4 regions of the Pantoea alfalfae genome follow, and region 2 is predicted to be linked to each of the others. Evidence: riboswitches for the same ligand, from Rfam matches in the RefSeq annotation. Region 2 holds a riboswitch; each other region holds the start of a gene.
What was found. Region 2 has a riboswitch for thiamine pyrophosphate ahead of thiB (thiamine ABC transporter substrate binding subunit). Riboswitches for the same ligand answer to the same signal wherever they lie in the genome.

Region 1 (7,847 bases), on a different replicon from region 2:
TGGTGGCAGCCTCTGCGGCGCTGAAATTCAAAACCAATATGTCGCTGGCGATCGCGATTGCTGGCGTACTGGTGCATCCCAATTTTGTTGAGCTGATGGCAAAAGCGGCGCAGGGTCAGCACGTTGAATTCGCTTTCATTCCGGTGACGGCGGTGAAATATACCTACACGGTGATCCCGGCACTGGTGATGACCTGGATTCTGTCGCACATCGAGCGCGGCGTGGACCGTATTACCCCGGCCGTTACCAAAAACTTTCTGAAACCGATGTTGATTGTGCTGATTGCTGCCCCTATCGCGATTGTGCTGATTGGCCCGATTGGCATCTGGATCGGCAGCGGCATCTCTGCGCTGGTTTACACCGTGCATGGCTATCTTGGCTGGCTTTCCGTCGCGATTATGGGTGCCATCTGGCCGCTGCTGGTGATGACCGGGATGCATCGTGTGTTCACACCGACCATCATCCAGACCATTGCTGAAACCGGCAAAGAGGGCATGGTGATGCCGTCAGAAATTGGTGCCAATCTCTCGCTGGGCGGATCGTCGCTGGCAGTGGCGTTCCGCACCAAAAACCGCGAACTGCGTCAGACGGCACTGGCAGCAGCAGCGTCTGCCATCATTGCCGGCATTTCTGAACCGGCGCTGTATGGTGTGGCGGTTCGTCTGAAACGTCCGCTGATCGCCTGTCTGATCAGCGGTTTTATCTGCGGCGCGGTCGCGGGCATTGGCGGGCTGGCCAGCCACTCAATGGCCTCACCGGGTCTTTTCACCAGCGTTCAGTTTTTTGACCCCAGCAATCCCATCAGTATCGTCTGGGTCGGTGCGGTTATGGTGTTGTCGGTGGTGCTGTCGTTTGTGCTGACGCTGCTGTTAGGGTTTGAAGATATTCCTGAAGCGGAAACTGAAACGAAATCCGAATCCGCTACCGCCGCGCATCCCGCGCCGCTTACCGAACGCACCAACGCGATTAATAGCCACTAAAGGAAAGGGTCATTCTGACCCGGAAAAGAGGATTGCATGTCTGATTCAAGGTTCCCGCAAGGATTTTTATGGGGCGGCGCGTTAGCCGCCAATCAGAGTGAAGGCGGTTTTCGTGAGGGCGGAAAGGGCGCAACCACCGTCGATATGATCCCGCATGGCCCACACCGACTGGCGGTCAAACTGGGTCTGGAAAAGCGCTTTACGCTGCGGGATGATGAATTTTATCCCAGCCATGATGCCATTGATTTCTATCATCGCTATCCGGAAGATATTGCGCTGATGGCGGAAATGGGATTCAGCGTATTTCGTACGTCAATTGCCTGGAGCCGCCTCTATCCAAACGGTGATGAACTGACGCCCAATCCAGAAGGCATCGCTTTTTACCGTGCCGTCTTTGAGGAGTGCCGGAAATATAATATCGAACCGCTGGTTACGCTCTGTCATTTCGATGTGCCGATGCATCTGGTGACCGAATATGGCTCATGGCGCAATCGCAAAATGGTCGACTTCTTTGCCCGCTATGCCCGCAGCTGTTTCGAGGCGTTTGATGGCCTGGTGAAATACTGGCTAACCTTTAACGAGATCAATATCCTGCTGCACAGCCCGTTTTCCGGTGCGGGTCTGGTGTTCGAACCGGGTGAGAATAAGGAGCAGGTGAAGTATCAGGCGGCGCATCACGAACTGGTTGCCAGCGCGCTGGTTACGCGGATCGCGCATGAAGTGAATCCAGCAAATCAGATCGGCTGTATGCTGGCAGGCGGCAACTTTTATCCGTGGTCCAGTAAACCAGAGGATGTCTGGGCGGCGCTGGAGAAGGATCGTGAAAACCTGTTCTTCATTGATGTGCAGGCACGCGGTGCCTATCCGGCTTACGCCGCCCGCGTGTTCCGGGAAAAAGGCGTTACGCTTGAGATCGCTGATGGCGATGCCGATATCCTGAAAAATAGCGTCGACTTTGTCTCGTTCAGTTATTACGCCTCTCGCTGCGCCTCGGCGGAAATGAACGAACAGAACAGCAGCGCAGCCAATGTGGTGAAATCCCTGACCAATCCCCATGTGCCACGCAGTGAGTGGGGCTGGGGCATCGATCCACTGGGCTTACGCATTACTATGAATATGATGTATGACCGTTACCAGAAGCCACTTTTCCTGGTAGAGAATGGCCTGGGGGCGCGCGATGAAATCGACGCGAATGGCGAGATCAATGATGATTATCGTATCAGCTATCTGCGTGAACACATCCGCGCCATGGGCGATGCCATTGAAGATGGCGTGCCGGTGATGGGTTACACCAGCTGGGGCTGCATCGATCTGGTTGCCGCCTCAACCGGTGAAATGAGCAAGCGCTACGGTTTCGTCTACGTTGACCGCGACGACCTGGGTAACGGCACGCTGGCGCGCACGCGCAAAAAGTCTTTCTGGTGGTATAAGAAAGTGATTGCCAGCAACGGGGCCAATCTTGAGTGACATTGTCACTGAATAACGCGTACTGGTGTCGTTGTACTCCAGCAATAAATATCGTATAACGAATGTCTCCGAGGGGTGTCCTGTCATGGGCTGAGATGGCGCAAGCCGAACCCTTTGAACCTGATCTGGGTCATGCCAGCGAAGGGACGGGTCGGCAGATGTTCTGCCTCATCTCCTGCTTCATCCCCTGTTCCAGACCTTATGCCCGGATCTCCCCTGTTACTGGAGATCCTATGTCACATCCGCTTTTCGAAACCGGTTTTTATGGTCGTCTGCGCCAGCAGGCGGGCACGCAATGGCACGATTATGTCAGGCACAATTTTGTGCAGCAGCTCGGTCAGGGTACGCTGCCACCCGCCGCTTTCCGCCACTATCTCACCCAGGATTATCTGTTCCTGCTGCACTTCGCCCGTGCGTGGGGCCTGTTGATCAGTAAGCTCTCTGAACCGGCTGCGTTACGCAGCGCGACGGCATCGCTGAACGCCATTATCAGCGAACTGCCGCTGCATCTGGCTTACTGCCAGCAATGGGGCATCAGCGAAGAGGCGGTGGCGAGCGAACCTGAGGCAATGGAAACAATCAATTATACCCGCTACGTGCTGGACGTGGGTCACACCGGAGATGCGCTGGCGCTGATGACGGCGCTGATGCCCTGCGTCGCCGGTTATGCGGAAATCGGCCTGAGGCTGCTGGACAATCCTGCGACCTGCTTTGAGGGGAATCCTTACGCGGCATGGATTGAGAATTACGGCGATGAGTCCTACCTGACGGGCGTCGGTTCCTCACTGTTGCTGTTTGAAACTTTGGCTCAGCAGCGCGCCGGTGAACAACGTATTAACTCACTGTCGGAGATTTTTACGACCGCAACCCGGCTGGAAGCGGCGTTCTGGCAGATGGGTCTTAATCATGCTGACGGTCTGCGGGGCAGCTCATGAAGCCGCTGAACGATGCCGTGCCGCCGGGTATTTCCGTTCGCCAGCTCTGCCTGACGCTGGATCAGCAGCCATTGTTCAGCGAGCTTAATCTGGAGATCGCGGGTGGTGCATTTACCGCTTTGCTGGGTGCCAGCGGCGTAGGTAAAAGCAGCCTGATGCGAGTGATTGCCGGTCTGACGCCGCCCACTTCGGGACAAATTAAGGGCAGCGATGGTCTGCCGCTGGCCGGGCGCATCGCCTGGATGGGGCAACAGGATTTGCTCTATCCCTGGCTGACGGTGGAACAGAACGTCTGCCTCGCCAGCCGCTTGAAAGGTGAGAAAGCCGATCGTGATCTGGTGCAGCATCTGCTGGCGCGGGTTGGCCTGAGCCACTGTGCCCGTGCGCGACCTGCGACACTTTCGGGCGGTATGCGTCAGCGGGTAGCGCTGGCGCGTACCCTCTATACCCGTCAGCCCATTGTACTGATGGATGAGCCCTTCTCGGCGCTGGATGCACTGACCCGGACACAGATTCAGACTCTGGCGGCAGAAGTGCTGGCCGGACATACCGTGCTGCTGATCACTCATGATGCCGCGGAAGCCTGTCGCCTCGGTCATCACCTGCTGGTAATGGGTTCAGCAGGCATTGAAACCTGCCCGCCACTCCAGGGCCAGCCACCACGGGCAGCAGACGATACCAGCGTGATCCAGAGTCAGGCCACCTTGCTGAAACAGCTAAGCAGGCTGGGCGGATGAGATTACGTTTCGCCGCGCTTCGCCGTGGAGTCATGCTCTCTGCCGGATTGATTACGCTGTGGTGGCTCGCCACACTCACTTCCGTTCCGGCCTTTCTGCTGCCCTCGCCCGCTGCGGTTGCTACCGCACTGTGGGACAACGCTGGCTATCTCGGCCATCACAGCCTGATCACCCTGACTGAAATCCTCATCGGTATGGCGCTCGGCGTGCTGCTGGGCGCGGTGCTGGCACTGGGCATGACCTTTTCGCCGTGGTTACAGCGCTGGATGATGCCGCTGGTGATCACCAGCCAGGCGATTCCGGTATTTGCCCTGGCACCGCTATTGGTGCTCTGGTTTGGCTTTGGCATGAGCGCCAAAGTCGCGATAGCGGTACTGGTGATCTTCTTTCCTGTTACCTCAGCTTTTTTTGATGGCCTGCGTCGCGTCACGCCTGGCTATCTCGATCTGGCTCGCACGATGGGCGCTTCACACATAGCACAACTGCGTCATGTCCGGCTGTTAGCCGCACTGCCCGCCCTGGGTTCGGGCTTACGGATGGCAGCGGCCGTCGCGCCGATCGGTGCCATCATTGGTGAATGGGTCGGATCGGCTGAAGGGCTGGGCTACGTGATGCTGAATGCCAACGCCCGGATGCAGAGCGACCTCTGTTTCGCTGCCCTGTTTATTCTGGTGCTGATGACGCTGACTCTCTGGCTTATCATCGACCTTCTGCTTCGCCGCCTGATTACCTGGATTCCCGAGCCACACTGACGACCCTACTGATGAGACAACCTATGACTAAAATGCCCCTGTTTGTCCTGCTGTTCAGCGCCTCCTTAGCCTCGCAGGTTCAGGCGATGGAAAAACTGACGCTGGTGCTCGACTGGTATATCAACCCCGACCATGCACCCATTATGGTGGCTCAGCAAACCGGTGCGTTTGCGGCAGAGGGTCTGGAGGTTAACATTGTGCCGCCTTCCGACCCTGCGCTGCCGCCGCGTCTGGTCGCCGCTAAGCAGGCGGACTTAGCGATAACGTATCAGACGCAGCTGCATTTTTTCGCCGACCAGGGCCTGCCGCTGATGCGTGTGGGCACGCTGATTAATACGCCACTGAATACGCTGATGACGCTGGACAAAACGGTGAAAAAACCAGCGGATTTGAAAGGAAAACGTATCGGTTATTCCGTCAGCGGCATTGAAGAAGCAACGCTGGCGACCATGCTGAGCCATGACGGCATTAAGGCCGATCAGGTAAAGCGGGTTAACGTCAATTTTCAGCTCACCAGCGCCCTGATGACCGGGCAGGTTGATGCGGTGATAGGTGGCTATCGCAATATCGAAGCTCTGGAGATGAAACTTGCTGGCAAAGATCCGGTGGTGTTAAACGTCGAGGATTACGGCGTGCCGGCCTATGATGAGCTGATTATCGTTGCTAACCGTGATGAGGCGCATGCAGAAAAAATTAAAAAGTTTCTGCGGGCACTGAAAAAGGGGAATGCACAGTTGCAGGCTCACCCTGAAGAGAGCTGGCAGGCATTTGCACAGGCGCATCCTGAGCTGAATACACCGCTAAACCATCAGGCATGGCAGGCTACGCTGCCGCTGTTCGCCGCCGATCCGGCAAAACTGGATCGCGCACGCTATCAGACTTATGAGCAGTTTTTGTTTGATAATAAGCTGATTAAACACATCACTCCGGTTGAGCGTTACGCTATCGGCAGTGAGTGATAAGCGCGCCCGCAGCGAGTGCTGCGGGCGGGTTGACTAGCGTGACTTCTGATAAAGCCAGTGTTCAATGTCGCTGGCTGGCAGCGGTTTTGAAAAGAAGTAGCCCTGAATCTGATCGCAGCCGTAGGTTTTCAGCAGTCCCAGCGTAGCTTCTGCTTCCACACCCTCGGCCAGCACGGTGTAATTCAGCTCTTTCAGCATTTGGATAATGCATCTGACGATGATTTTAGATGCGTCGTCTTCGCCCATACGCGAGATCAGCGATCGGTCGATCTTAATCACATCCAGCGGGATATCCTGCAGGTAGCTGATATTGCTGTAGCCGGTGCCGAAATCATCCAGAGAGACCATAAAGCCGTGCGACTTCAGCGCTTCCAGCCCTTTGATCGCCACATCACTTTTGGTGATCAGCTCATTCTCAAGACACTCAATACCCATAATCGAGTTAGGTAACTGCGCTGCCGCTAATTTCGCCACCAGCTGATCGGCAAAATCGGGCCTGGCAAAGTCGCGTTCACTGACGTTGATCGAGACCGGAATCAGGTCGTACTCGCGATTCCAGCGCGCCAACTGCTCAACAGCGTGATCGATAACCCAGTTGGTCAGATCGGAGATCAGGTTGGTTTTACCGGCTAACGGAATAAATTCTGATGGGAAAAGCTCACCCCGCTCAGGGTGATTCCAGCGGATCAGGGCCTCCAGCCCGACCGTTTTACCGGTTTTGAGACACACTTTAGGCTGCCAGGCGAGATACAACTCTTCATCTTTATTCAGCGCCTGAGCCAGATCATTCATGATCAAAAAGTCTTCGGTGCGCCGCGAGTCGTAACTCTCATCAAACGACATCGCACTGATGTTCTCATCAATCGCTTCATGTAGCGCGCTAACGGCCTGACGTACCGTTTCGTTGGCATCCATCTGTCCCGGTACAAACTCTGTTTCGCCGGTAAAGACATCCAGATCGAGCGTGATATTTTCCGCCAGATCGGCCCGCATGCCTTTGAACAGATCGCTTATGTTATGCGCTGAATAACGGCCTGAGTAGGGCTGAACAAGGGCGAAACGGCCTGGGGCGAAAGTATAGAGCGTCTCATTCTCCGGAAGATTGAGCCGGTGTGCCACATCCTGCGCCATCTGCCTGAGCAATTTCTCCATCGGCGCAATACCCACCGCACGGGAAAGCTCATAGGCACGAATGATGTCGAGGCAGTCGATAAGAATCAGGCGAAAGCGGCTCTGCGGTGCGACAAGGGTAAGTTGCTGAATATCACGAATCAGGCGTGGGCGATTCGGCAGGTGCGTAATGACGTCGGCAAAACCCGCGTTGTTCCAGGCATCCAGAAAAGAGGTGACCAGCGTAGCCAGTGAGCGCAGCGTGGCGAGTTTCTCATCCGTAAAGGGATGTGGCTGGGTATCGGTGACGCAGAGCGTGCCCAGCACCGCACCGTCGAGGTTCTGCAGCGAGACACCGGCATAGAAACGAATATGCGGATCGCCTTTCACAAACGGGTGCGTGACAAAGCGCTCATCCAGTAAGGTGTCAACCACCACCAGATGTCCCTCACCATCAACGACGTGGCGGCAAAGAGATTCATCACGGGTCGATTGTTTAAGATCGAAGTTCCGTGACGCTCTTATGTATTGATTATTATCGTCAATAATCGAAATGAAGCTGCCTGAAATACCCAGCACCTGACTGGCGAGATTCACGAATCTCTCCAGCACCTTATCCCGGGTTTCATCCGGCGACAAAAGTGCCTTAATTGCACTCAGGCGTTTTACGTCGCTGCCGTTTTGCTCGTTATGCACTGAAACCTCTCCTTTGCAGGCGCAAAAATCGAAAATAATTTAGCTTAATAATGCTCAATTAGCGCCCAATTATCAGATAAATAGCGGCTCAATCTGACAGTACTTTCACAGTGAAACAGTGTCGCACGATATCTGATTGCTGTCGAAATCATTTAACGCACTTACTTCATACGCGCAACCTGTGGCGACTCCGTTCGGAAGCCCAGAC
Region 2 (7,847 bases):
GCGGGCCGCCGCCCAGCGAGAGCACGGTAGCAAAGCTGGCGAAACAGAGCATGAAGATCAGCGCGCCGGTCGGCAGCAGCTGACGCCGCAGCCATGGCCACTCCAGCAGACGAAAATGGTGCCAGCCGCGCAGGTCGAGCTGTGCCGCCAGCTGACGCTGTTCCGCCGGAATGCTCTCGAGCGCCTGCAGCATCAGGCGGGTCGCCAGCGGCAGGTTAAAGAAGACGTGCGCCAGCAAAATGCCCGATAAACCGTAGGGAGAGAAGTGGTAATCGATCCCTGCCAGCTGGCACAGCTGCGCCAGCCAGCCATTGCTACCGTAGACGGTTAGCAGCCCAAATACCGCCACCAGTACTGGCAGCACCAGCGTCATGGCGCACAAGCGCAGCAGCAGCTGGCGGCCTGGGAAACGACGTCGATAGAGCGCCCGCGCCAGCGGCACCGCAGGCAGCAGCGACAGCAGGGCGGAGAGCAGCGCCTGAGCAAACGAGAATGCGATAACGTGATGCAGATAGTCATCCTGCAGCACGCCGCGTAAGTCCGTGTCCGGCGCGGCGCGCCAGAGTGCACCGAAGGCCAGAAACGCCACAAGTGTCAGTAATGCTGTGGCGAGGGAACCGGGAATCAGCCAGCGCGGCATCAGCGGCTGACGGCGCGTTGCCACTGGCTAATCCAGCCCGAGCGCTGGCTGGCAACCTCTTCCGGCGAGAACTGCAGGGCGGTGGAAGGCACGTCGAGCGCCGCGAAACCGGCAGGCAGCGGCGTGTCGATCACCGGGTACATCCAGTTGCCGGTGGGTATGGTGCGCTGGAAGTCAGGCGAGACCATAAACTTCATGAACTGCTGCGCCAGCGCTGGCTGTTTGCTGCTGGCTAACTGCGCGGCAACTTCAACCTGCAGATAGTGGCCCTCTGCAAACGGCGCGGCGGCATAGTTCTCTTTCTTCTCTTCGATGATGTGGTAAGCCGGAGAGGTGGTGTAGCTCAGCACCAGATCACCTTCGCCCTTGAGGAACAGGCCATAGGCTTCACTCCAGCCTTTGGTGACCGTCACTGTCTTCTGTGCCAGCTTTTGCCATGCCTGCGGTGCCTGATCGCCATAGACTTTCTGCATCCACAGCAATAGACCTAATCCGGGCGTGCTGGTGCGGGGATCTTCGTAGATCACGCGCCACTTCTCCGGGCTGTCGACCAGCTCTTTCAGGCTTTTTGGCGGATTCTTCAGCCGGGTTTTGTCATAGACAAACGCGAAGTAGCCATAATCAAACGGCACGAAGGTGGTGTTGTGCCAGCCATCGGGCAGTTTCAATGTCGAGGTGTCGACCTGACTTTCGGCAAACAGGCCGGTTTTCTGCGCCGACTGCACCAGATTGTTATCCAGCCCCAGCACCACATCCGCTTTACTGTTTTTGCCTTCCATGCGCACGCGGTTCAGCAGCGAGACGCCATCTTCCAGCGTGACGAATTTCAGCTCGCAATTGCACTGGGCTTCAAAGGCTTTTTTAACCGCCGGGCCAGGGCCCCAGTCGGCGGAGAAGGCGTCGTAGGTGTAGACCGTGAGAACCGGCTTGGCCGCCAGAACGGGGGCGGAGAGTAACAGCAGCACCGGCAGAACTTTGTTTAACACTTTGCGCTCCTTCAGGAGAATAGGGGATGAGTCGCAAAGGATCTGAGCACAGAGGCCTCTCAAATCCCTACGTCGGTATTAACCGAATCAGGTTCGACGGGTCTCTCTCAGCTGCTTGCTTGTGGCAGGCCGCACCCCGTTGAGAACGTCACATTCTAGTCATTTCAGCGCCAGGGCGAAAGCGTCACAGCGCCGGTGGCGCGAACCAGGCCGATTTAAAATCAAACCAGCCCAGGGTATTCATCCGCACACCGCGCATGCTGCGCTGGCCTTCCAGCAGCAGCCAGTGGTGAAACAGCGGATGCAGACCGGCTTCTTCGACCAGCTGTTTGCTCCATTCGGCCAGCGGCAGTGTTTTTTCGCGCCAGCGGGCCGCATCGCCGTGCCAGTCGATCGGCAGACAGTGATGCAGTAGCGGAATCTCATAAAGCTGCGCGAACAGCGAATAATTCAGCGGCAGGGTGAAGTTCACGCTGCCCAGCCAGATATCACTTTCCGCGTCGCCCTGATACCAGCTTTCGTAGCTAATCTCACGGGTCTCCAGCGTGACGCCATGCGCTGCCAGCAGCGGACGCAGCGCATTAGCGATGCCTTCATGCTCCACGTGCTGGCTGTACCAGGTCAGCGTCAGGTGCGTTAAGCCAGGCGGTTTTTCCACTGGCATCAGGTCACGCCGGTGATGCCAGCGCGGCAGCAGGCCATACGCCGGAAACCAGTAACGCTGATAACCGACACCGGCATGATTGAGCAGGGCGATGGGGTTAAAGAGGTAACTGACCCAGCGGCGGACCGCCTCGTTGCGACCCTGCTCTGAACGCTGATCGAACAGCAGATAGTAGCAGCCCTCTTCAAGGCGGCTCTCCTCCTGAATCTCATCAATGCTGTCACCCTGCAGACGGACACCGGCATAGACCAGTTCATCGCTGATGTCGGGCAGTACCCAGATAGAGACATCATCAATCAGGGCGCGAAAACCGAAGTAGTCATCAAACGCTTCGATTTTCAGCTGGCTCTCCTGATTGCGTATCACCCGGTAAGGACCTGTGCCAACCGGCTGGCGGGCAAAATCACGCAGCGTCGGCCATTCGCGCGGCAGGATCATCGCACTGACGCTGCCCAGCAGCCAGGGCAAACCCTCGTCGGGCTGGCTTAAACGAATGTCCAGCGTCCAGGGGGCAGGTAAGTCAATCTGCTCTATATGGGAAAAGAGGGGATGGGTGCGCTGACGCTCCAGCGTGGCGAGCACATCCTCCATCTCCAGTTCTCTGCCGTGATGGAAGCGAATCGCCGGACGCACAAAGAAGCGCCAGTGAAGCGGAGAGGTCTGCTGCCAGTGGTGTGCAATATCAGGTTCAATTTCCCCGTTTTCCTCATTTATGCGCGTCAGGCCGTTGAAAATCTGTCGGGCAATATGCGTTTCCGAGCGCCGCAGCGCCGAACCGGGCAGCAGGTTAAGCAGCGGACGATAGTAGAGCACCCGCAGGATATGCTTGCCCTGCCGGAAACTGCGCCCCAGGTGTACCCCAATCATCTGCCGCACCTGATTCTTATCGCCCACTAACTGGACCAGTTGATCGATGCGATCCTGTTCCAGCAAATCCTCGGCACGCTGCTGTTGTAAAGCCAGTCCGGTATAGCAGAAGGAGAGCTGTGAACGCTTGCCGCGTCCGGCTTCCGCCTGCCAGATCAGCCAGCCCGCGGCCTGCATCCGGTTGAGCAGATTGCGCATATGGCGGCGCGAGCAGTGCAGCAGGTCAGCCAGTTCGCTGAGGGTAATCTCCTGCGTTTGCCCCTGGCAGCTCTGCCACAGGCGAATGAACTGCTGCTTCAGACGTGATGAGGACATAAAAGGGGAACTCCCGGTGAAAAGCGCTCTGTTTTTTCTGCCCCATTTTAAGAGCAAACTTTGCGCTATGGGAAGAGCGGGAGGCATTCAGCACTGAATGGCGTTCGACCCTCACTTCGCTGTTCAGTGGAGTGCTTTTCTGAGTAGGGTGCATTTACACCGCCAGCAGATGATCTCTGCTGGCTTTTTTCATGTTGCGCGGTATCGTCTACCCTTCTTTTTCCCCTCTGTTTGTTCTGAAAGGGATTTCGCTATGAAATCGCTGTTAACGCGGCAGCGCCGCATCAATCCGGTTTACCTCGCTTTTATGGTCGCCTCGTTCATGCTGGGCATCGCAGGCGCACTACAGGCACCAACACTTAGCCTGTTTCTGACGCGCGAGGTACAGGCGCGGCCCTTCTGGGTCGGGCTGTTTTTCACCATCAATGCGGTGGCCGGTATCGTGGTGAGTATGCTGGTGGCTAAGCGCTCAGACAGTGTTGGCGATCGTCGGCATATTATTCTTTTTTGTTGCCTGATGGCGCTGGTGAATGCGCTGCTGTTTGCCTTTACCCGCCATTATCTGACCCTGCTGACGCTGGGTGTGCTGCTGTCGGCGCTGGCCAGCGTCTCTATGCCTCAGCTGTTTGCGCTGGCGCGGGAGTATGCCGATCAGTCGGCGCGTGAAGCGGTGATGTTCAGTTCGGTGATGCGTGCCCAGCTGTCGCTGGCATGGGTAATCGGGCCACCGTTGTCGTTCGCGCTGGCGCTGAACTACGGTTTTGTGACGCTGTTTATGGTGGCTGCCGCGCTGTTTCTGATCTGTATCCTGCTGGTCTGGTTTACGCTGCCGTCTGTGCCACGCACGCAGCCGCTGATGCAAAGCGGCGGGCTGCCGATAAGCGGCTGGCGCGATCGGGATGTGCGGTTGCTGTTCATCGCTTCCGTCGTGATGTGGACCTGCAACACGATGTATATCATCGATATGCCGCTCTATATCAGTACAACGCTGGGACTGCCGGAGAAGCTGGCCGGTCTGCTGATGGGGACGGCGGCCGGGCTGGAGATTCCGGTGATGCTGCTGGCGGGACATTACGCGCGTCGCATCGGTAAGCGCAGGTTAATGCTGATTGCGGTGGCGGCTGGCGTCCTGTTTTATCTGGGGCTGGTGCTGTTCAACTCCCGCACCTCGCTGATGGTGTTGCAGCTGTTCAACGCGGTGTTTGTCGGAATTATTGCGGGTATCGGGATGCTGTGGTTCCAGGATCTGATGCCCGGGCGGCCCGGTGCGGCGACAACAATGTTTACTAACTCGATCTCGACCGGCATGATTCTGGCAGGGGTGATTCAGGGAACGCTGAGTGAGCGGCTGGGGCATGAGGCGGTTTACTGGCTGGCATTCGGGCTGGCGATTGTGGCGCTGGTGATGTCGGCGCGGGTGCGCGACGTATAAAAGAGAAAGGCGACAGGATGTCACTCCTGGATTTCTGACAAACTCCGATTCGAGGGAGTCTGACCGCAACAACACGCTTTACACGAAGGCAACACGGGCAGAGGAGGAAAGCGTCCCGCGCCATGGACGGCGCGGGACGAGCGGCCAGGGAAGGTTTAAGCGACTTTCCGATCTGACCGTGTTGCCTTCGCAGGCTCGATCTCATAGCGGGCCAGAACCGAGATTGCCTGCAACCTCAGGCGACGGGATGTCGCCCTGTTTTAACTCAATCAGCGCAGGAAAGCGGGCTGATTCTGCTCGTACTGAGAAATCGAGGCTTCGTGCTGCAGCGTCAGGCCGATACTGTCGAGGCCGTTAATCATGCAGTGGCGGCGGAAGCTGTCGAGCTCAAACGGATAGACTTTATCACCTGCGGTGACCGTCTGCGCTTCCAGATCAACCGTGAAGCTGATGCCCGGCTGGGCCGCAACCAGTCTGAACAGCTTATCCACTTCCTCTTCGCTTAATTTCACTGGCAGCAGCTGGTTGTTAAAGCTGTTGCCGTAAAAGATATCGGCGAAGCTCGGCGCAATCACCACGTGAAAACCGAAATCGGTCAGCGCCCAGGGGGCATGCTCACGTGATGAGCCGCAGCCAAAGTTCTCGCGTGCCAGCAGGATGCTGGTGCCTTTGAACGCCGGCTTGTTCAGCACAAAGCCGGGCGTTGGCACGGTGCCCGCGTCATCTTCAAAGCGCCAGTCGTGGAACAGGTGCTGACCGAAACCGGTACGGGTCACCTTCTGTAAAAACTGCTTGGGAATGATGGCATCCGTATCGACGTTCGCGGCGTCCAGCGGCGCAACAATGCCGGTGTGCTGAGTAAATTTATTCGCCATGACTTAAGCTCCTGTCGTCAGTTCACGGATGTCGGCAAAGTGGCCAGTCACGGCAGCCGCCGCGGCCATCGCCGGGCTGACCAGATGGGTACGTCCACCACGGCCCTGGCGACCTTCAAAGTTACGGTTGCTGGTAGATGCGCAACGCTCGCCCGGATTCAAACGGTCATTGTTCATCGCCAGGCACATTGAGCAGCCAGGCAGACGCCATTCAAAGCCCGCTTCCAGGAAGATTTTATCCAGACCTTCCGCTTCAGCCTGCGCTTTTACCGGGCCGGAACCTGGCACCACCATGGCGACCACGCCAGGCGCGACTTTGCGGCCTTTAGCGATGGCGGCGGCGGCACGCAGATCTTCAATACGCGAGTTGGTGCAGGAGCCGATAAAGACTTTATCAATCGCGACATCGGTCAGTCTGATGCCCGGCTGCAGGTTCATGTAGGCCAGCGCTTTTTCCGCGGAGGCACGCTCAACCGGATCGGCGAATGAGGCCGGGTTCGGGATCAGCTGATCAACGGCAATCACCTGACCCGGGTTGGTGCCCCAGGTGACCTGCGGTGCGATCTCTTCAGCATGCAGCGTCACTACCGCATCATACTTCGCGCCTTCATCAGATTTCAGGGTGCGCCAGTATTCAACGGCCTGCTCCCATTTCTCACCCTGGGGTGAGAACTGACGACCTTTCAGGTAGTTGAAGGTAGTGTCATCCGGTGCCACCAGGCCCGCTTTCGCGCCCATCTCAATCGCCATATTGCACAGGGTCATACGACCTTCCATGCTCAGCGCCTGAATAGCCGGGCCGCAGAATTCAACCACATAGCCGGTGCCGCCTGCGCTGCCGGTTTTGCCGATGATCGCCAACACGATATCTTTTGCTGTAATGCCGGTTGACGCCTGGCCCAGCACTTCAATCTTCATGGTTTTCGCGCGACCCTGTTTCAGGGTCTGAGTGGCAAACACATGCTCCACTTCAGAGGTGCCGATACCAAAGGCCAGCGAGCCGAACGCGCCGTGCGTCGCGGTGTGCGAGTCGCCGCAGACAATCGTCATGCCCGGCAGCGTCATGCCCTGCTCAGGGCCGATAACGTGGACGATGCCCTGGAATGGGTGATTCAGGTCATACAGCTGTACGCCAAATTCTTCGCAGTTCTTCATCAGCTCCTGCATCTGAATACGCGCCATCTCGCCCGACGCATTGATATCTTTGGTCTGCGTCGAAACGTTGTGATCCATGGTGGCGAAGGTTTTACCTGGCTGACGGACTTTGCGTCCGTGCGCACGCAGACCATCAAAGGCCTGTGGCGAGGTCACTTCATGAATCAGGTGACGATCGATGTAGAGTAACGGCGTTTCGTTCGGCGCTTCGTGGACGACATGTGCATCAAATAACTTCTGGTATAAGGTTTTCATTTTTTTATTTTTCCTCGGCGATAAAGCGGGCAATGATGCTGCCCATCTCATCTGTGCTGACTGCAGGGCCATCACCGGCTAAATCTTTGGTGCGGTAACCCTGTTCCAGCGCACGGCTGATGGCGCGTTCGATGCTGTCGGCAGCGGCATCGGCATTCAGGCTGTAACGCAGCAGCAGCGACAGCGACAGGATCTGAGCGACCGGGTTGGCAATATTCTGACCGGCGATGTCCGGGGCTGAACCACCCGCGGGTTCAAACAGGCCAAAGCCCGCTTCATTCAGGCTGGCGGACGGCAGCATACCCATTGAGCCGGTGATCATGGCGCACTCATCAGACAGAATGTCACCGAACAGGTTAGAGCAGAGCAGCACGTCAAACTGCGACGGGTCTTTGATCAGCTGCATAGTCGCGTTGTCGATATAGATGTGGCTCAGCTGCACGTCCGGGTACTCTTTTGCTACTTCGTTGACGATTTCACGCCACATGACTGAGGTCTGCAGCACGTTAGCTTTGTCAACCGAGGTGACTTTGTTACGACGTTTGCGCGCCGATTCAAACGCGATACGGGCGATGCGTTCAATTTCGAAACGGTGGTAGACCTCGGTATCAAAAGCACGCTCTTCCGGGCCGCTGCCTTCGCGTCCTTTAGGCTGACC
Region 3 (7,847 bases), 1.9 Mb from region 2:
TTCTGGCCGCGATCCGCCGCCGCCGTGACCAGGGGCTACCTGCCTTCAGCGTGATGTCCTGTGACAACATGCCGGAAAATGGTCATGTCACCCGCAACGTGATTGTGCAACTGGCGCGGCAGCAGGATCCGGCGCTGGCAGAGTACATTCAGCAGCACATTACCTTCCCCTCAACCATGGTCGATCGCATCGTTCCGGCGATGACCGATGCGGCGTTTGCGGCCCTGAGCGCGCGCCTGGGTTCCAGCGACCCGGTTGCGGTTGAAGCGGAACCCTTCTTCCAGTGGGTGATTGAAGATAACTTCGTCAATGGTCGTCCGGCGTGGGAAAACGCGGGCGCAGAACTGGTCAGTGACGTTCTGCCCTATGAAGAGATGAAACTGCGCATGCTGAATGGCAGCCACTCTTTCCTGGCCTATCTCGGCTTCCTTGCCGGTTATGAATACATCAGCGACTGCATGGCCGATCACCATTTCCGCGCCGCCGCCCGTTCACTGATGATCGATGAGCAGGCTCCTACTTTGCGCACTCAGGGCGTGGATCTCAACGCCTATGCCGATTCACTGATTGCGCGTTATGAAAATCGCGCCATTAAACATCGCACCGGACAGATTGCCACTGACGGCACACAGAAACTGCCACAGCGTATGCTCGATAGCCTGCGCTGGCACCTGCAGCGCGGTAGTGACTGCGACCTGCTGCTGCTGGGCGTAGCGGGCTGGATGCGCTATGTCGGCGGCGTCGATGAACAGGGTCAGCCGATCGACATCCGCGATCCGCTGGAAGCGCAGCTCGCAGAGTGCGTTGCCACCAGTGAAGAAGGTGAGTCTCGCGTGCGGGCATTGCTCGCCATCCGCGAAGTATTCGGCGAGGATCTGGCGCAGAATAGCGACGTGGTTGCCCGACTGACTGTCTGGTATCAGCAACTCACCACCCAGGGCGCGCGTGCCACAGTGCATCAGTGTCTCAACCGCGGCTAAAAGCGCTGGCGCAGACGCAGTGCGCTGATTAGACTGACACTTTCCCATCGCGCTGGCCCCGGCCAGCCGTAATATGGATATTGCTGCATGTCGATCGCCTATACCATTACTACCAGCGAACCGGTAAATCAGCAGATTTACCGTTATCTGCGCAAAGATATTGTTACCTGCGCAATTCAGCCAGGTTCGCTGCTCTCTGAAAAAGAGGTCTCAGCACGCTTCAACGTCTCACGCCAGCCGGTGCGTGAAGCGTTCATAAAGCTGGCTGAAGCCGGACTGGTACAGGTATTGCCGCAGCGCGGCACCTTCGTGCGCAAAATCTCCGCTAAACGTGTCGCGGATGGCCGGTTTATCCGTGAGGCGGTGGAAGTGTCGGTAGTGCGGCGGGCAGCGGTGGAGATTGACGATCCCGCCCTGATGGCACTGGAACATAATCTGCAGCTGCAGCGCATGGCCGCTGAGCGGCATGACAGCCAGGCTTTCCTCACTCTGGACGATGAGTTTCATCGCCTGATCGCTGAAAGCATTGACTGCAAGCTCGCCTGGGAGACGGTGGAAAACATAAAAGCGGCTATGGACAGGGTGCGGTTTCTGACGCTGAGTGAAGTCTCACCACCGGAGAGGCTGATTGAGCAGCATGAAGAGATTTTTGCCGCGCTGAAGCGCCATGACGCCGATGCCGCCGAAGCGGCGATGCGTCGTCACCTGCAGGAGATGATCTTCTCAATCACCCCGATTGCCGAGCGTAACAGCGCCTGGTTTGAAGCGCCCTGAAACGGAAACTGCCCGCACCGCCTGATTACCAGGTCGATGCGGACCTTCGCCGTCACCACCACTGATGAAAATGGTGCACCGGTCCGATGCCGTTCCCGACCTCCAGCGAATCCGCCTGTAACAGCGCCTGCTGCAACCAGTTTTTCGCTTCCTCAATCGTCTCTGCCCAGTCAGTATGGCGCGGACGTAACGCGGCTAAGGCGGCCGACAGCGTGCAGCCGGTGCCATGGGTATGACGGGTATGCACGCGTGGCGTGCTGAATCGCTGTTCCGCTGAGTGAGTAATCAGCCAGTCCGGACTCTCCGACGCCGCCAGATGACCGCCCTTCATCAGCACGGCCTGACAGCCGAGTGCCAGCAAGGCCCGCCCCTGCTCGCGCATCTCTGCCTCATTGGTGGCGATAGCGCAATCCAGCAACGCCGCCGCTTCCGGCAGATTTGGCGTGATCAGCGACACCTGCGGTAATAACTGCTCCCGTACGCTGGCCACGGCGTCTGGCGAAAGCAGCGCATCACCACTTTTCGCGACCATGACCGTATCCAGCACGACAAACGGGATCTCAGCACGCCTCAGCCGGGCTGCAACCTGTTCCACAATGGCCGTTTCAGACAGCATGCCGATTTTTGCGCTGTCGATACGCACATCATCCAGTACCGAATCGAGCTGGGCGGCAACAAAGTCAGGCGCAATGCGATAAACCGACTGCACGCCCTGGGTGTTTTGTGCCACCAGCGCGGTAATCACACTGGTGCCGTAGGCACCCAGAGCTGAGAAGGTTTTCAGATCGGCCTGGATGCCCGCGCCGCCACTGGGATCGGTACCGGCAATCGTCAGAGCATTAATGCGCTTCATGCTCTACCTCCAGCGTCCAGAGTGCATCAATAAACGCCGTGACAAAGCTGCCGGGTCCGGCTGCCTGCGCCGCTGCCTTTTCACCCGACAGGGCCATTATCTGACAGGCCGCCGCCACGTTCATCAGCCGATCGCCTGGCAGAGCAGTGAATCCCGCCACTACAGCAGAAAGTGCGCAGCCGGTTCCGACCACGCGCGTCATTAACGGGCTTCCACCGGTTATGGCAAGGAGTCGCCGGCCGTCGGTGGCGTAGTCCACTTCACCGGTGACGACCACAAGCGTGCTCCAGGTTTCCGCGAGCTGTTGGGCCGCATTGAGTGCTGCATCCGCCTGATGCAGCGTGTCGACACCGCGCCCGCCGCCGGCCTGTTGTGCCAGCGCCAGAATCTCTGACGCATTTCCCCGAATCACCGCCGGTTGCTGGCTGAGCAGTTGCTGACAGAAGTCGCTGCGCAGCGTCAGCGCGCCGACGGCAACCGGATCGAGTGTCCAGGGGGTGCCCGCCTGATTAGCCGCGATAACGGCAGCCTGCATCGCCTGCTGGCGCTCGCGGGTTAACGTGCCCACGTTAATCAGCAACGCATCGGCAAAGCGGCCGAACTGTGCCGCTTCGTCAGCATCGATCACCATTGCCGGTGAGGCATTGAGCGCGAGTAACACATTGGCAGTGAAGTTCTGGACCACGTCATTGGTCATGCAGTGCACCAGCGGTGACTGACGGCGGAAAGTGTGCAGAACGGGCGCGAAGTGCGCAGCAGAAAGGTGTTGAGATTGATGTGTCATCGTAGCTCCCAACCGGCGAACAAGAAGGCGAATGCGGTCAGGCATCAGACTTCCCTACGCTGGCATTATCCAGATCAGGTAATACGGGTATTTCTCAGCCTTCATTTAAGAAGGGCACCCCGAGTCGTGTTACGGCTTGCAGCATAGGCAAGCCGTACTGTTAAAGCAAGCCTGGAAAATAATCGGAACTGAAACAATTCACATGATCCCGATCAACTCTCAGCAGTACAAAAAAAGGCTTAATGCTGCGGGCTATCGGAATACCTCTTTATAAGTAGAAGTGTTTATTACCCTGATGAGTAATATTTCCCGCAGTGAATCTGGTGACCCCATAATAACTAACCTGCTCGCAGCATTATCGTAAAAAACACGTTATTTCATGGAGTTAAAAAACTTCTGAAGCGGAACTTCATACTATTCAGGACGTATGATGCGATTTTTAGCGCTTATTCCACACCGTCATCGATGGCAGGAGATTAATATTGAACGCAAGGGTGCCGTGGCACCCAATGGCAGACAGTACCTCTCCACCTATCTTTCCGCCCGCTGCACAGGCTGTGGCGAAATTATTCACCGGGTCTATTATCGGGATATCAGTGACAGACAGGCACGCCGCTGGTTAGGTTAGTGTCCGGGCAACGGTCATTCCAGACACAGTTCAAGTTAACAGTTAGTTAGTAATTTGTTAGTCTGGTAACTAATGATCGCCTGACCAGACTCTCTCTATGCCACTGCTGTTTGAAAGCTTAAGCCATCAAATTTATCTGTCAGCCCCGCTGTTTATCCTGATCCTGCTGGGATACTGTCTGACGCGCCTCGGAAAATGGCCCGCCAGCATCAGCGAAGGGATGAACCGCTTTGTATTTAACGTCGCACTGCCCTGCATGCTGTTTCGGGTGATGAGCACCTTCTCGCAAAGTCCGCCGGTGGATGCGCGCCTGTTGCTGGCCTTCTTCGGCAGTTGCCTGCTGGTGTTTATCGTGGGGCGACTGCTGGCAACAAGGCTGTTCAATCTGGATGGCGTAGCGGCGTCGGTTTTTGCGCTGGGCGGCATCTTTTCCAATAACGTGATGCTGGGGATCCCGGTGGCCACAGTACTGCTGGGGCCAGAAGCCCTGCCCCCGGTGGCGCTGGTTCTGGTATTTAACAGCCTGATCCTCTGGACCTTACTCACCGTTTCGGTCGAATGGGCGAAACAGGGCAGCTTCTCGCTGGAAGGCGTGTGGCGCACCCTGATTGGGGTAGTAAAGAATCCACTCATCATCGGCATTCTCAGCGGGACGGCCTGGAGTTTTCTGCAGCGTCCTTTGCCGATGCTGGCCGCAGAACCGTTAAAGATGCTGGCTTCACTGGCCGCGCCCCTGTCGCTGGTGACGCTGGGCATGAGCCTGGCGCATTATCGGGTGCGGGAAGGACTTAAAGAGAGCTATACCCTCTGCCTGCTGAAGCTGGTGCTGCAGCCGATGACGGTATGGGCTATCGCGTGGCTGACCGATTTGCCACCGCTGGAGAGTAAAGTGGTGGTACTGCTGGGATCGATGGCAGTCGGGGTTAACGTCTATCTGATGTCGCAGAAGTTCAATGTCATTACCGGCCCGGCGGCGGCGAGTATGCTGTTTTCAACGGTATTTGCGGCGGTGACGACGCCGATATGGATGATGCTGATGACACTGGCGGGCTATTAACAGGCTAAAAAAAAGCCCCTCAGCAGGCGTGCTGAAGGGCTATTGTCTGGTTAACTAAATGTTATTCAGCCGATTTGGTACGAATCAGATAGTCAAACGCGCTCAGTGAGGCTTTAGCACCTTCACCACTGGCGATGATGATCTGTTTGTACGGCACGGTGGTGCAGTCGCCCGCAGCAAACACGCCCTTCAGGCTGGTTTCGCATTTACCATCGATGATGATCTCACCCATTTTGTTGCGCTCAACCGCGCCTTCCAGCCACGGGGTGTTCGGCAGCAGACCGATCTGAACGAAGATACCGGAGAGCGGCAGCTCGTGGGTGGTCTGCGTCGTACGGTCGATATAGTGCAGGCCGGTCACTTTGGTGCCGTCGCCTTTCACTTCAGTGGTCTGCGCGTTCAGGATCACATCAACGTTCTTCAGGCTGCGCAGCTTATCCTGCAGCACCTGATCGGCGCGCATCTCACCGGCAAACTCCAGCAGCGTAACGTGTTCAACGATACCGGCCAGATCGATGGCCGCTTCCACGCCGGAGTTACCGCCGCCGATCACCGCTGTGCGTTTGCCTTTGAACAGCGGACCATCGCAGTGTGGGCAGTAGGTCACGCCTTTGGTGCGATACTCTTCTTCACCCGGCACGCCCATGTTACGCCAGCGTGCGCCGGTCGCCAGGATGATGCTGCGGGATTTCAATACTGCGCCGGAGGCGGTTTCGATGGCGTGCATTCCGCCCTCTTTCGCTGCCGGGATCAGTTTGATGGCGCTCTGGCTTTCAATGACGTCCACGTTGTAATCATCCACGTGTGCGCGCAGTGAACCGGCCAGTTTTGCCCCTTCGGTTTTCGGTACGGAGATATAGTTTTCGATATCGACCGTGTCAAGCACCTGGCCGCCAAAACGCTCACCCAGCAGGCCGGTACGGATGCCTTTACGTGCTGAGTAGATGGCTGCCGCTGCGCCCGCCGGACCACTGCCGATAATCAGGACTTCATACGCGTCACGCTTGTTCAGCTCTTCTGCCGCACGTTTATCCGCATTGGTATCCACTTTGCTGACGATTTCCGCCAGGCTCATGCGACCCTGACCAAACTCTTTACCATTGAGGTAAACCGCTGGCACGCCCATCACGTTACGTTCCTGAATCTCGTTCTGGAACAGGCCACCGTCGATAGCGGTGTGGCTGATGCGCGGATTAATCACCGCCATAAGGTTCAGCGCCTGTACGACGTCAGGGCAGTTATGGCATGAGAGTGAATAGTAAGTTTCGAAATGGAAGTCACTGTCCAGCGCCGCGATCTGATCCAGCAGGCTCTGTGCTTCTTTCGACGGATGCCCACCGGTCTGTAACAGCGCCAGCACCAGTGAGGTAAATTCGTGACCCAGTGGGGAACCGGCAAAACGCGGGCCGCTGTTCGAACCTGGGTTAGTGATCAGAAATGAGGGCTTACGCACCTGACGATCGTTCTCTTCGCGGAAGCTGACTTTGTCAGACAGGCCGGCGATATCAACCAACAGTTCACGAATCTCGGTTGATTTTGCACCCTCATCCAGGGTGGCGATCAACTCAACAGGTTTGGTTAATTTCTCAAGGTAAGCCTTGAGCTGCGTCTTCAAATTTGTGTCGAGCATAGTGATATCCTGGTCAAAAAATCGGGTGCCGCAGCACCCGATTGGAGAATGGTCGAAAGGGCGAAGCGGAATTAGATTTTGCCAACCAGGTCCAGAGACGGAGCCAGAGTTGCATCACCTTCTTTCCATTTAGCCGGGCACACTTCACCTGGGTGAGAAGCCACGTACTGAGCCGCTTTCACTTTGCGCAGCAGGTCAGAGGCGTCACGGCCAATGCCTTCAGCAGTGATTTCGATGGCCTGGATAACGCCTTCCGGGTCAACGATGAACGTACCGCGGTCAGCCAGACCTTCGTCTTCACGCATGATTTCGAAGTTACGGGTCAGCGCGCCAGTCGGGTCACCAATCATCGCGTACTGAATTTTCGCGATGGTGTCTGAAGAACCGTGCCAGGCTTTGTGGGTAAAGTGGGTGTCGGTAGAAACGGAGTAGATATCTACGCCCAGTTTCTGGAATTCTTCGTAGTGGTCAGCCACGTCGCCCAGTTCGGTCGGGCAGACGAAGGTGAAGTCAGCTGGATAGAAGAAGAACACACTCCATTTACCTTCAACGTCTTTCTCGGTTACGTCGATGAATTCGCCGTTTTTGAATGCTGCGTTTTTGAACGGCTTGATTTTGGTATTGATAATAGACATCTGTGGCCTCCGTTAAAATATGTGATGCAGGTTACATAATTTTCGGGCCAACATCTAATACGCGGTCGTTATCAATCTGATAAACGAAAGCTATCAAACGCTGAAAGCCTGATGCTCTCTGGCCCGGCAGGCAGTGTACAGCGATTTTCGTGACATTTAACCCGCTTTATCTTTTCGCCTGTCTTCGCGAATCACTGCTAGCTTTGTAAGACCGGATTATAAGGGAGCTGACCTGTGGAGATTCGTCCGTTTACGGAAGCCGATCGTCCTTTCCTGCGCACGCTGTTTCTGGCGGCGCGACGACACAACTGGCGCTGGCTTGACGGCAGCGAGTGGCAGCTGGAAGATTTTGATGGCGTGATTCTGGGCGAAACCGTGCTGGTCGCGGAAGCAGAGGGGCAGCGTGTCGGATTTGCCGGGCTGCTGGAGAACGACAACTTCCTGCACAGTCTTTATGTCGATCCTGACTGGCAGGGACGCGGCGTGGGCAGCGCTTTACTGGAAGC
Region 4 (7,847 bases), 450 kb from region 2:
CATCGTGCGAACGCCCGTTTCAAGCAGGCGTTCGATCCACTCGGGGCTATCAACCACCGGATAAAGTCCCAGGCGCGGGACGGTAGCGGGAAATGCGGGCATCGTTACTCCTCCTTAATGGCATCGGCGGGGTGATAGAGCTCACCGCCGCGGCTGCGGAAACGATCTGACACCTGCGCCATGCCCACTTCAACCGGCTCGGCACGGGCATCCTGGCGTGCCGCAAACTCGCGCACCTCCTGGGAAATTTTCATCGAGCAGAATTTAGGGCCGCACATTGAGCAGAAATGGGCCACCTTGCCTGACTCCTGCGGCAGGGTTTCATCATGCATTGCCCGCGCCGTATGGGGATCCAGCGCAAGGTTAAACTGATCTTCCCAGCGGAATTCAAAGCGTGCTTTAGACATGGCGTTATCACGGATCTGCGCTCCAGGGTGGCCTTTCGCCAGATCGGCAGCATGCGCTGCGATTTTGTAGGTGATCAATCCCTGCTTCACGTCCTCTTTGTTCGGCAGACCCAGATGCTCTTTGGGCGTGACGTAGCACAGCATGGCACAACCAAACCAGCCAATCATGGCGGCACCGATACCCGAGGTGAAATGGTCGTAGCCGGGCGCGATATCAGTGGTCAGCGGCCCAAGCGTGTAGAAGGGAGCTTCATTGCACAGATCGAGCTGTTCAGTCATATTACGGCGGATCATATGCATCGGCACATGTCCCGGACCTTCAATCATCACCTGAACGTCATACTCCCAGGCAATACGCGTCAGTTCGCCCAGGGTACGCAGTTCGGCAAACTGCGCCTCATCGTTGGCATCCTGAATGGAACCCGGACGCAGACCATCGCCCAGCGACAGGGAGACATCGTAAGCGGCGCAGATTTCACAAATCTCGCGGAAGTGCTCATACAGGAAGCTCTCCTGATGGTGGGACAGGCACCATTTCGCCATGATCGAGCCACCCCGCGAGACAATTCCCGTGAGGCGTTTCGCCGTCATCGGGACATAACGCAGCAGTACGCCCGCGTGAATAGTGAAGTAATCGACGCCCTGTTCCGCCTGCTCCAGCAGCGTGTCCCGGAATATTTCCCAGTTCAGCGCCTCGGCCACGCCATTCACTTTTTCCAGCGCCTGATAGATCGGCACGGTCCCGATGGGCACCGGGCTGTTTCGCAAAATCCATTCTCGCGTTTCATGAATATAGCGACCGGTAGAGAGATCCATCACCGTGTCGGCACCCCAGCGGGTCGACCACACCAGCTTTTCTACTTCTTCCTCGATAGAAGAGGTGACTGCCGAGTTACCGATGTTGGCATTGACCTTGACGAGGAAGTTACGGCCAATGATCATCGGCTCCGATTCAGGATGATTGATATTGGCAGGGATAATGGCGCGTCCGTCAGCGACCTCCTGACGGACAAACTCGGGTGTGATATCGGCGGGCAGATGCGCGCCAAAACTGTGCCCCGGATGCTGTTGCAGCAGCACCTCACTGCGGATTCGCTCACGGCCCATGTTTTCCCGCAGGGCGATGAACTCCATCTCCGGGGTAATCATGCCCTGACGGGCATAGTGCAGTTGCGTGACACGGCGGCCTGCACGGGCGCGTCGCGGTGTTGGCAGGTGATCGAAGCGCAGATGATCCAGCCCCTCGTCAGCCAGTCGCTGCTGGGTATAGCCCGAGCTGTTCTGCTCAAGAAGCTCACTGTCGTCGCGTTCAGCAATCCAGCGTGCGCGCAGCTTTTCCAGACCGCGATGCACATCAATCTGTGCCGCGGGATCGCCATACGCACCTGCCGTATCATAGACCGGCACCGCTTCATTTTGCTCATAGAGAGGCTGTTCTTTGCTGCCGCCGATATGGGTCGGGCTTAGGGTGATTTCACGCATCGGCACGCGAATATCTTCCCGGCTACCGGTAATCCAGACGCGACGGGACTGAGGAAAAGCACTGCCGCTTTGCAGGGAATCGATAAATTCCTGCGCCTGGGTACGCTGTTCACGACGGGACATTTTTGGGTCAGACATAGCAATCTTCCTGTTAAGGGGGAACGATGCTTGTCCGGAGTTCGGAAGGAGTAACCGTATAGACAGCACAGGCATGCTGGCATACAGAGAAGTTTTACTCTTGTTCCCTACGCAGGTTCTAACCTGGTCAGGTTCCGCGGATCCCGAATTAACGGTCTCAGCCCAACTGGGCACTCCGACAAGAAGCGGTTTTTTCGCGGGTGTCTGATAACAGACTCGGGCGTAAAACCTCACATTTCAAAGCTAAAATAAAAAAGGTTCTTTGGAGAGCGCTCCTCAGAACCTGTTCAGCATAAAAGGGCTACAGGATAATCTCAAGCCCTTTGCCATTGTTAACCACTAAGCCGGACGCGCGATTTGGCTGTCATTCGCCACTGGTGGCGTAGCAAGCTGGTTATCCCAGGCCAGCTGAATCAGCTTATCTTCCAGCGTAAAGCGTGATTCCAGCACTTCACCCACTTCGGAGAGAGCCTGCTGGAAGGTCATGCAGTTTTCATCATCAATGGCCTGCTGCAGGTGACCGTCATACAGCTGCATCAGACGCTCAGTGTTTGCCTCCAGCGGAGGGTAGATCTGCGCGGCGGCGATCATCGGGCTGTCGCCACTCATTTCACTGATCACGCGCTCATAGATACTGAAGTGACCGGCAGAAAGATAGTCGACCAGGCCGTGACAGAAGTTGTCGAGTGCCTGCTCATCAAGACGCGTCAGCGCCTCTTTTTTAGGTTTAAGACCGACCAGGTGATAATAGGTCACCAGTAGCTGGCGACGCGCTTCAAGCCACGAATCGACCAGTTCATTACTGCCACCTACGCGTTCAGCCAGGACGTCTAACTGGTTAAGCATATCTAACTCCATGTGAGTTATAGTTGTTTATCTACACACTTAACATCAGGGCTTCAGCGTGCGAGTTGACGCTAAGGATGACGAAATAAATGCAATGCGAAATCTCAAGCGTAGACGCTGGATGGTGGATTGTCAGCCATGAACAAAAACTTTGGTTGCCACAAGGTGATTTACCCCACGGAAACGCCGAAAAATTCGGTTTAACTGGCAGTAAGGCCCGGACCATTGGTGAATGGCAGGGCGAAAAAGTCTGGCTGATTTGTGAGCCGCGTTCCTCCGATATGTTCTCCATGCGACAGCTGATCGATCAGGATGTGGCGCTGTTTCAGCTGGTGGGTCGCGGTGTACAGCTGGCGGAGTTCTACCGCTCTCATCGCTGGTGCGGCTACTGCGGACATGAGATGCACCACAGCAAACATGAATTTGCCTGTCTCTGCAGTCATTGCCGTGAGCGTTACTATCCGCAGATCGCGCCCTGCATCATTGTGGCTATCCGTCGCGGCGATGAAATCCTGCTGGCGAATCATGCCCGCCATCGCAACAAGGTCTACACCGTGCTGGCCGGTTTTGTGGAGGTCGGCGAGACGCTGGAGCAGGCCGTTGCCCGGGAAGTGATGGAAGAGAGCAATATCCGCGTCAAAAACGTCCGTTACGTGACCTCCCAGCCTTGGCCCTTCCCGCAATCGCTGATGACGGCGTTCATGGCGGAGTATGACAGCGGCGATCTGCAACATGACGGTAAAGAGCTGCTGGATGCCGCCTGGTTCCGTTTTGATGCGCTGCCTTTGCTGCCACCGCCAGGCACGGTAGCGCGCCGCCTGATTGAAGATACCGTCGCCCTGTGCCGCGCCGAAGCGTGAAAGTGCTACACTACACGCCTGTTATTGAGAGAGTGTTGAGATGAGTGAACTGAAGAACGATCGTTATTTGCGTGCCCTGTTACGTCAGCCGGTTGATGTCACGCCGGTATGGATGATGCGACAAGCCGGGCGCTATTTGCCGGAGTACAAAGCGACACGCGCCCAGGCGGGTGATTTCATGTCGCTGTGTAAAAACGCCGAGCTGGCCTGTGAAGTGACCCTGCAGCCGCTGCGCCGTTATCCGCTGGATGCCGCCATCCTCTTCAGTGACATCCTGACCATTCCGGATGCGATGGGACTGGGTCTCTACTTTGAAACCGGCGAAGGTCCGCGTTTCTCTAATCCTGTGACCTGCCGCGCTGACGTTGAGCGTTTGCCGGTGCCCGATCCTGAAATGGAGCTGGGCTATGTGATGAATGCGGTCCGCACCATCCGTAAAAACCTGAATGGCGATCTGCCGCTGATTGGCTTCTCAGGCAGTCCGTGGACGCTGGCCACCTACATGGTGGAAGGCGGCAGCAGTAAGGCCTTTACTAAAATTAAGAAGATGATGTATGCCGATCCGGCGACGCTGCACGCGATGCTGGATAAGCTGGCCGACAGCGTCATCCTCTATCTCAACGCTCAGATCCGCGCCGGAGCGCAGTCCGTCATGGTCTTTGATACCTGGGGCGGCGTGCTGACCGGTCGTGACTATCGCGAATTCTCCCTGCACTACATGCACAAGATTGTCGATGGCCTGCTGCGTGAAAACGACGGCCGCCGCGTGCCGGTGACGCTCTTTACCAAAGGCGGCGGACAGTGGCTGGAAGCGATGGCTGCCACCGGTTGTGATGCGCTGGGTCTCGACTGGACCACCGATATTGATGATGCACGCCGCCGCGTAGGCGACAAAGTTGCGCTGCAGGGCAACATGGATCCCTCTATGCTCTATGCGGCACCTGAACGTATCGAGCAGGAGGTGGCCGGTATTCTGGAGCGTTTTGGCTCAGGCACTGGTCATGTCTTTAATCTGGGGCATGGCATTCATCAGGACGTTCCGCCCGAAAATGCCGGTGTCTTTGTTGATGCTGTGCATCGTTTATCGCGTCCCTGGCATCAGGAGTAATTATGGACATTGCCGCACTTCGCGCTGAGCAGTTACAACGCGCCGCTGACGTGGTGCGTGAAGATGACTTTGACGTTCTGCCGCCCCGCTTTATTGGCGGGGCAGACGTTGGGTTTGAGCAGGACGGCACCGTCACGCGGGCGGCGATGGTGATACTGGAATATCCCTCGTTAAAACTGGTGGAGCATCGCATCGCGCGCGTTGAGACCACCATGCCCTATATTCCGGGCTTTCTCTCCTTCCGTGAATATCCGGCGCTGATGGCTGCCTGGCAGATGCTGGAGCAAAAGCCTGATCTGTTGTTTGTGGATGGACACGGTATTTCGCATCCAAGACGGCTGGGCGTCGCATCGCATTTTGGCCTGCTGGTCGATGTGCCCACTATTGGTGTTGCGAAAAGTCGTCTCTGCGGGCGTTTTGACGATCTGGATGCGCAGCCTGGCAGCCGTCAGCCGCTGATCGACAAAGGTGAGCAGATAGGCTGGGTATGGCGCAGCAAGCTGCGTTGTAATCCGCTGTTTGTCGCCACCGGTCATCGTGTCAGCCTGGATACGGCGCTGCAGTGGGTCGAAAACTGTACGCGCGGTTACCGGTTGCCGGAACCTACCCGCTGGGCCGATGCGGTTGCCTCTAACCGAACCGCTTTCCAGCGCTGGCAAAACGCGCTTTAACACTGTTTGTGCTGCGGTTTTGCAGTTACACTGCGGCCAGAGAAACGAATAAGAGCCACCTTTATGTTACAGAACCCCGTTCATCTGCGTCTGGCGAAGCTGGAAAGCTGGCAGCACCTGACTTTTATGGCCTGCCTGTGCGAACGCATGTATCCCAACTATCGCGCATTCTGCGAGCAGACTGAATTTGCCGATCCGGCACTCTATCGCCGGATTCTTGATCTGATCTGGGAAAACCTGACGGTCAAAGATGCGAAGATTAACTTCGACAGCCAGCTGGAAAAACTCGAAGCCGCCATTCCTGATGGCGATGCATTTGAGGTTTACGGCGTTTATCCGGCTATCGATGCCTGTGTGGCATTAAGCGAAGTCGTTCATGCGCAGCTGAGCGGCGAAACGCTTGAGCATGCTATTGAAGTCAGCGAGACCTCAATTACCACCGTCGCTATGCTGGAGATGACCCAGGCTGGACGCGAAATGACCGATGAAGAGCTGCGTGAAAACCCGGCTATCATCGATGAGTGGGACCTCCAGTGGGAGATTTTCCGTCTGCTGGCGGAGTGTGAAGAGCGCGACCTTGAATTGATTAAAGGTCTGCGATCTGACCTGCGTGAAGCGGGAATTAGTAACATCGGTATAAATTTCCAGCAGTAAGGCGATAAAACGTGACTTCAGGCCCGAATTAGCGCGCCTGAAGGCTTCACATTGGCCCCCTGTCTGGTCTACATTTGGGGGGCTGAAAATTGTGGCTATCGGTGCGTGCAGGCAGAAGAGTGCCAGAATATGGCTTTTCCCTCGCACTCGTTGCTTAGCAAGCGATAAATACACTTTAAGGATAACTTATGAACAAGACTCAACTGATTGATGTGATCGCAGAAAAAGCTGACCTGTCTAAAACCCAGGCAAAGGCAGCGCTGGAATCGACTCTGGCTGCGATCACTGAGTCTCTGAAAGATGGTGATGCTGTACAACTGGTTGGTTTTGGTACTTTTAAAGTGAACCACCGCGCTGAGCGTACCGGTCGTAACCCGCAGACTGGCAAAGAGATTAAAATCGCTGCAGCAAACGTACCGGCATTCGTGTCTGGTAAAGCGCTGAAAGACGCCGTTAAGTAAGACGTCGCACTGCGGTTAAGCTTTAAAACAGGGGGCGTTTCGCCCCTTTTGTTTTTAAGAGGCCAGCCATCATGATTCCGCTGTTACCGCGTTTATCTGTTCTGTTTCTCTCTCTGTTTCTTTTCGGCTGCAGCTCGACTCCGGATATACCTCCCTTTTCTGCCAGTGGCTATCTTGCCGATCGTGGTGTTGTTCGTATCTGGCGCAAAAATAGCGACCATCAGTCAGTTCATATCCGCACCCTCTATACGCCGTTCAGTGGCGGTGAAGGTGAAGTGACTGACTATGTCTGGCTGGAAGAGTCATTGATCAGCATTCAGCGCCAGGTGAAGGGCAAACAACCTGACGATGTAACCCTGCGCTTCGACCAGGCGGGTGGTCTCAACTTTATGCAGCGCCAGCTTGCAGGCCGGCGTGAAGCGGTCAGCCCGGATGCGGTTGAACTCTATAAGTTTGATGCCGAGCGCATGCGTAACCTCAGCGATGCGCTGTTAAGCGGTCAGGTGTTCCTGAAACAGGGACACTGGCTGGGAAACAATGTGCTGGAGAATTGTGAAGGCCAGCAGGTCAGACCCGCTTTTGATGCTGACGAGGTGCAGATGCTGACACAGCAGCAGCGTAGCGCATCGGCACCGCTGATGGTGTCATGGCTTGAAGCACCTGAAGGAATTCAGTTGTTGCGGGTCAGTCAGAAGGATGACTGCTCACAGCAGCCGACAGAAGACGATATGTGAAGTGAAAAGGGGGCACCAGGTGCCCCCTTCGCTTATTTGCGGTTAATAGCGCGGTAGCCGATATCGCGGCGACAGAAACTGCCCTGCCATGAAATTGGCTTTGTCAGCTCGTAAGCCCGCTTTTGTGCCGCAGCGACATCGTCACCCAGCGCAGTGACGCACAGCACACGGCCACCGTTCGTCAGTACCCGATCCTCTTCCAGACGTGTTCCGGCGTGGAATACCTTGCCGTCGGCAACCTCTTCCAGTGGCAGCCCATGAATCTGATCGCCCTGAGCGTAATTACCCGGATAACCGCCTGCCGCCAGTACCACACCCAGCGCAGGACGGGGATCCCATTGTGACTTTTTCTGATCCAGCTTACCGTCACAGGCAGCCAGGCAAAGATCGACCAGATCCGACTGAAGGCGCAGCATGATCGGCTGCGTTTCCGGATCGCCGAAGCGGCAGTTAAATTCGATTACTTTCGGCTGCCCGGTGTGGTCG

Region 1: it holds a riboswitch for thiamine pyrophosphate, as region 2 does, so the genes downstream of both, K6R05_RS20350 (TenA family protein) here and thiB (thiamine ABC transporter substrate binding subunit) in region 2, are expected to answer to the same signal.
Region 3: it holds a riboswitch for thiamine pyrophosphate, as region 2 does, so the genes downstream of both, thiM (hydroxyethylthiazole kinase) here and thiB (thiamine ABC transporter substrate binding subunit) in region 2, are expected to answer to the same signal.
Region 4: it holds a riboswitch for thiamine pyrophosphate, as region 2 does, so the genes downstream of both, thiC (phosphomethylpyrimidine synthase ThiC) here and thiB (thiamine ABC transporter substrate binding subunit) in region 2, are expected to answer to the same signal.

Annotation. Positions count from the first base shown of each region.
Region 1 is NZ_CP082295.1:21,320-29,166, reverse strand. Features, by position in the region: gene ascF (PTS cellobiose/arbutin/salicin transporter subunit IIBC) at 1-980, shown strand, start outside; gene K6R05_RS20355 (6-phospho-beta-glucosidase) at 1,017-2,447, shown strand; TPP riboswitch at 2,509-2,611, shown strand; gene K6R05_RS20350 (TenA family protein) at 2,681-3,382, shown strand; gene K6R05_RS20345 (ABC transporter ATP-binding protein) at 3,379-4,119, shown strand; gene K6R05_RS20340 (ABC transporter permease) at 4,116-4,871, shown strand; gene K6R05_RS20335 (ABC transporter substrate-binding protein) at 4,895-5,830, shown strand; gene K6R05_RS20330 (sensor domain-containing phosphodiesterase) at 5,867-7,639, opposite strand; gene K6R05_RS20325 (FAD-dependent oxidoreductase) at 7,801-7,847, opposite strand, start outside.
Region 2 is NZ_CP082292.1:3,312,836-3,320,682, reverse strand. Features, by position in the region: gene thiP (thiamine/thiamine pyrophosphate ABC transporter permease ThiP) at 1-664, opposite strand, end outside; gene thiB (thiamine ABC transporter substrate binding subunit) at 640-1,626, opposite strand; TPP riboswitch at 1,673-1,775, opposite strand; gene sgrR (HTH-type transcriptional regulator SgrR) at 1,811-3,472, opposite strand; gene K6R05_RS15660 (MFS transporter) at 3,726-4,904, shown strand; gene leuD (3-isopropylmalate dehydratase small subunit) at 5,174-5,779, opposite strand; gene leuC (3-isopropylmalate dehydratase large subunit) at 5,783-7,189, opposite strand; gene leuB (3-isopropylmalate dehydrogenase) at 7,194-7,847, opposite strand, start outside.
Region 3 is NZ_CP082292.1:1,384,243-1,392,089, reverse strand. Features, by position in the region: gene K6R05_RS06525 (mannitol dehydrogenase family protein) at 1-980, shown strand, start outside; gene K6R05_RS06520 (GntR family transcriptional regulator) at 1,068-1,754, shown strand; gene thiD (bifunctional hydroxymethylpyrimidine kinase/phosphomethylpyrimidine kinase) at 1,807-2,607, opposite strand; gene thiM (hydroxyethylthiazole kinase) at 2,594-3,391, opposite strand; TPP riboswitch at 3,426-3,523, opposite strand; gene K6R05_RS06505 (hypothetical protein) at 3,822-4,019, shown strand; gene K6R05_RS06500 (AEC family transporter) at 4,117-5,076, shown strand; gene ahpF (alkyl hydroperoxide reductase subunit F) at 5,138-6,706, opposite strand; gene ahpC (alkyl hydroperoxide reductase subunit C) at 6,778-7,341, opposite strand; gene K6R05_RS06485 (GNAT family N-acetyltransferase) at 7,576-7,847, shown strand, end outside.
Region 4 is NZ_CP082292.1:3,760,534-3,768,380, reverse strand. Features, by position in the region: gene thiE (thiamine phosphate synthase) at 1-102, opposite strand, end outside; gene thiC (phosphomethylpyrimidine synthase ThiC) at 105-2,027, opposite strand; TPP riboswitch at 2,115-2,215, opposite strand; gene rsd (sigma D regulator) at 2,367-2,873, opposite strand; gene nudC (NAD(+) diphosphatase) at 2,963-3,733, shown strand; gene hemE (uroporphyrinogen decarboxylase) at 3,774-4,841, shown strand; gene nfi (deoxyribonuclease V) at 4,844-5,512, shown strand; gene K6R05_RS17560 (YjaG family protein) at 5,576-6,166, shown strand; gene hupA (nucleoid-associated protein HU-alpha) at 6,355-6,627, shown strand; gene K6R05_RS17550 (DUF1481 domain-containing protein) at 6,699-7,361, shown strand; gene purD (phosphoribosylamine--glycine ligase) at 7,394-7,847, opposite strand, start outside.